Regions from separate parts of the Gottschalkia purinilytica genome, predicted to be linked through region 1. Evidence: riboswitches for the same ligand, from Rfam matches in the RefSeq annotation. Region 1 holds a riboswitch; the other holds the start of a gene.
What was found. A riboswitch is a leader RNA that binds a small molecule or an ion and turns the genes downstream of it on or off. The one in region 1 is predicted to bind S-adenosylmethionine.
Positions count from the first base shown of each region.

Region 2: it holds a riboswitch for S-adenosylmethionine, as region 1 does, so the genes downstream of both, CLPU_RS13985 (O-acetylhomoserine aminocarboxypropyltransferase/cysteine synthase family protein) here and metA (homoserine O-acetyltransferase MetA) in region 1, are expected to answer to the same signal.

Region 1 covers NZ_LGSS01000001.1:142,531-144,740, reverse strand. The annotation lists gene CLPU_RS00740 (shikimate kinase) at 1-211, shown strand, start outside; gene aroQ (type II 3-dehydroquinate dehydratase) at 216-650, shown strand; SAM riboswitch class I at 734-835, shown strand; gene metA (homoserine O-acetyltransferase MetA) at 899-1,810, shown strand; gene CLPU_RS00725 (DNA-3-methyladenine glycosylase) at 1,971-2,210, shown strand, end outside.
Region 2 covers NZ_LGSS01000018.1:543-2,752, reverse strand. The annotation lists gene CLPU_RS13985 (O-acetylhomoserine aminocarboxypropyltransferase/cysteine synthase family protein) at 1-784, opposite strand, end outside; SAM riboswitch class I at 919-1,024, opposite strand; gene CLPU_RS17335 (hypothetical protein) at 1,242-1,391, opposite strand; gene CLPU_RS13980 (AzlD domain-containing protein) at 1,568-1,870, opposite strand; gene CLPU_RS13975 (AzlC family ABC transporter permease) at 1,863-2,210, opposite strand, start outside.

The sequences.
Region 1 (2,210 bases):
TAGACCTGTTGAAGATATAATCTCGGATGTAGATGTAGCTAAGAGACCATTGCTTAAAGATGGTAAGGAAAAAGTATATGAACTATATGAAGAAAGATATAAGTTATATAAAAACTACTGTGACTATGAAATAATAAATAATGAGGATATGGATTGTGCTGTTAACAAGCTTATAGACATAATTAAATATAATATTCTTGGAGATGAATAATAAAATGAAAATACTAGTAATAAATGGACCTAATATAAACATGCTTGGTATAAGAGAAAAAAATATATATGGAACAGAAAATTATGAAAGCATGTGTTCAATATTGAAAAGTAAAGAGAATGATTTTAATATAAAGTTAGATATTTTACAAAGCAATATAGAGGGTGAAATAGTAGGTTTTATACATAATGCCTATGAGAAGTATGATGGTATTATAATTAACCCTGGTGCTTATACACACTATAGTATAGCAATATATGATGCTTTAAAATCTGTAGATATTCCTACTGTAGAGGTTCATATTAGTAATGTTCATGCGAGAGAAGAGTTCAGAAGAAAATCAGTTACTGCACCGGCTTGTATTGGACAAATAAGTGGCTTTGGAACTTACGGATATGAATTAGCAATATTAGCATTATTAAATAATATAAAAAAATAGTTTGAAGATTGAGAATTTTAAGAAAAATCTTGACATAAGCTTATATTATTAATATAATAATTGCAATAGACATATAAATATGGTACTCATCAAGAGTGATGGAGGGACTGGCCCTATGAAATCCGGCAACCAAGTTTATACTATGGTGCTAAATCCAGCGGTATATGATACCGAGAAGATGAGAGAATTAGAAATTAAACTTCTTTCATCAGAAAGAAGTTTTTTTATTTTAGAAAGGAGAAGTAACTATGCCAATAGTAATACCTAATGAACTTCCAGCCTATAAAATACTGACTAATGAAAATATATTTGTTATGGGAGAAAAAAGGGCGTTAACACAAGATATTAGACCACAAAAAATTGTAATTCTTAATCTTATGCCCACTAAGATAGAAACGGAAACTCAGCTACTTAGACTTTTAGGAAATACTTCACTACAGGTAGAGATTACACTACTGCATACAGCAACATATCAATCTAAGAATACTAGTAAAGAACACTTAGGAAGTTTTTATAAAACTTTTGATGAAATAAAACATAAAAAATTTGATGGAATGATTATAACAGGAGCTCCTGTAGAACAAATGCCATTTGAGGAAGTAGAATATTGGGATGAATTAGTGAGAATATTTGAGTTCACAAAGACTAATGTTACTTCTACTTTCCATATATGTTGGGGAGCACAAGCAGGTCTTTATTATCACTATGGAGTTAATAAATATTCAGTGGATAAAAAAATATTTGGTGTATTTCTTCATAAAGTAAACGATAAGAAAAATAAGCTTATGAGAGGTTTTGATGACTTTTACTATGCTCCACATTCAAGGCATACAGACGTATTTAGAAAAGATATAGAAAATGTACCTGAGTTAGAAATACTGTCAGAATCAGATGAATCAGGAGTATATATAGTTGCTACTAATGATGGTAAACAAATATTTGTAACAGGTCATTCAGAGTATGATCCTTTTACACTAAAAAAAGAATATGACAGAGATGCATCTAAAGGACTAGAAAACGTGGAAATACCAAAAAATTATTTTCCGAATGATGATCCTAACAAAGAGCCTATTGTAAGATGGAGAAGTCATGCTAGTCTATTATATTCAAACTGGTTGAACTATTATGTATATCAAGAAACACCATATTTACTGGATTAAGAATTATTTGCTTACAAAGTTAAGACTTAGTATAATGTCTATGATAAATCTCTAATTTTTCAAATATTTAATATTAATTTTGAAAAGCTAGAGATTTTATTATTTTTTTAGATTATTAAGTTATAATATATAGTAAATATCGAGAATTTAAGGAGGAAAAATGAACAGTAAACTTGATAGAAAATTTTATAATAGAGATACAATAGAGGTAGCGAAAGATTTGTTAGGAAAGCTATTGGTTTATCAAGTAGATAATAAGAAACTAATAGGAAAAATAGTTGAAACAGAAGCATATATGGGGCCTATAGATAAAGCAGCACATTCCTATGGAGGAAAAAGAACACCAAGAGTAGAAGTTATGTATGGTAAACCTGGGGTGGCTTATATATATCTTATATAT
Region 2 (2,210 bases), on a different contig from region 1:
ATCTAGCTATATATGCTGCTTCTCCAAATGCTTCTGAGAAAGAAAGTCCATGATAACTTGGTTCTGGATCTATTAGTTCTGGAAATTTTCCATTATTCCAATCAAATTTACCTGAATCAACTACTACTCCACCTATTGAAGTACCATGTCCCCCTATAAACTTAGTTGCAGAATGTACTACTATATCAGCTCCGTACTCTATAGGTCTACATAGATAAGGTGTTGCAAATGTATTATCTACTATTAAAGGTACATTGTTCTTATGAGCTATTTCTGCTGCTTTTTCAATGTCAACAACATTTATATCTGGATTCCCTATAGTTTCTATAAATACTGCCTTTGTTTTATCATTTATAGCTGCATCTAATTCTTCAAATTTATCAGGATGTACAAATTTTACTTTTATTCCAAAGTTCTTAAATGTATGTGCAAATAATGTGTACGTTCCACCGTAAAGTGTTGATACTGATACTATTTCTTCTCCTGTTTTAGCTATATTAAGAATCGCATAACTTATTGCTGCCATTCCTGATGCTGTAGCAACAGCTCCTACTCCGCCTTCAAGTTCAGCAATTCTTTTTTCAAATACATCAGTAGTTGGATTTGTAATTCTTGTATATATATTTCCTGCTTTTTTTAACCCGAATAAATCTGCCGCATCTTGTGCATCTTCAAATACATACGAAGTTGTTTGATATATAGGTACTGCTCTTGATTTTGTATCTGAGTCAACTAATTGTCCTCCATGAACTTGAATTGTTTCAAAATGTAATTTGTCTCCCATATTTGATTCCTCCATTTTCATATTATTTTGAATTTTCTAAATACTCTTATTTCTTCGTTCAACTGATTCATCTGCAAACTAACTAAAAAAACCTTCCTGCTAGATAAAACAGGAAGGTTTGAGTTCGTTCTCTGATCTTATCTTTCAGGATATACCTGCTGGATTTAGCACCTTCAAGGAAGTTTCCTTTGGGTTGCCGGGTTTCTCAGGGCCAGTTCCCTCCACCACTCTCGATAAGAGTTATATTAAATTACGTTTCTTTGTTAGGAATGATTATATCAACTGTGTATAAATATGTCAACATTTATTTATAAGTTTTTTCAGGATTAACAAAGGCTTTTGAATTTTATCTCTATTTACCACGCTTATTGATAGCATTTATCACTTTTATATAATTTTTAATTATGCAATAAAGTGAATTTATTTAATTAGTTACTTTGACTAATGTTGTCATAAATTATATATCAGTAATTTTATCTTTATTAAGACAAGTTATTATATTGATACCATTGTTAGTAATTCTTCCTAAGTTTTGGGGAGTAACAGGAGTTTGGATTAGTACACCTATATCAGATTTAATATCTTCTTTAATAACTATAGGTATCATGTTCAAATATCTAAAATTTTCAGATGTCAGTAGTTTATCGAAATCATAGCAACTAAATATTATTTAAAATACAAAAGCTTGTTGTATAACAGTTATAAATATCAAAATTAACATAGTTATCAACAAGCTTCTTAACTTTAATTAGAGCTATAGTTATAAGTTAGTTTCTAGTAATATTATATATACAATACTAAAAAAGTAGCCACTATAGAAGTTATAATAGGAAGTATTATTCCACCTTTATACCACGAAGCTATAGCAGCAGCTATAAATCCTACTACTGATGCCATAGGAACTTCTGGAGTTGCTGTAAATGCCCCTGGGATTGTTAATGCTCCTATTGCAGCAAATGGTACAAAGTTCAAAAATCTGTTAACCCAGTCTGGCATATTTCCTTTAGTCTTAAATAGAAATGGTGATAATCTAGGTATACCTGTAGCAATTATCATTCCTATAATTATTATCTTTGTATTACTCATCATCATTCACTCCTGAATTATTATCGTCCTTAAATAAAGAAGCTCCTATTGCTGAAGATATAACTATTGATAATATAAGTCCCCATCCTTGTGGTAAAAAATTAAAATAAGTAAACAGAGTATTTAAAATAGCAGACAATGCTACTAGAATTGCTATTTTATAATTCTTTTTAAATTGTGGAACTAGAATAGATACAAACATAGCATATAAAGCCATACCCATACTGTCTATCAAAATTTTAGGAAGTAGTCCTCCTGCTATATATCCAATTAACGTTCCAATTACCCAAGAAGAATAAGACGTAATTTGGAGAGGTATTACATAATCTTTTTTTATTTC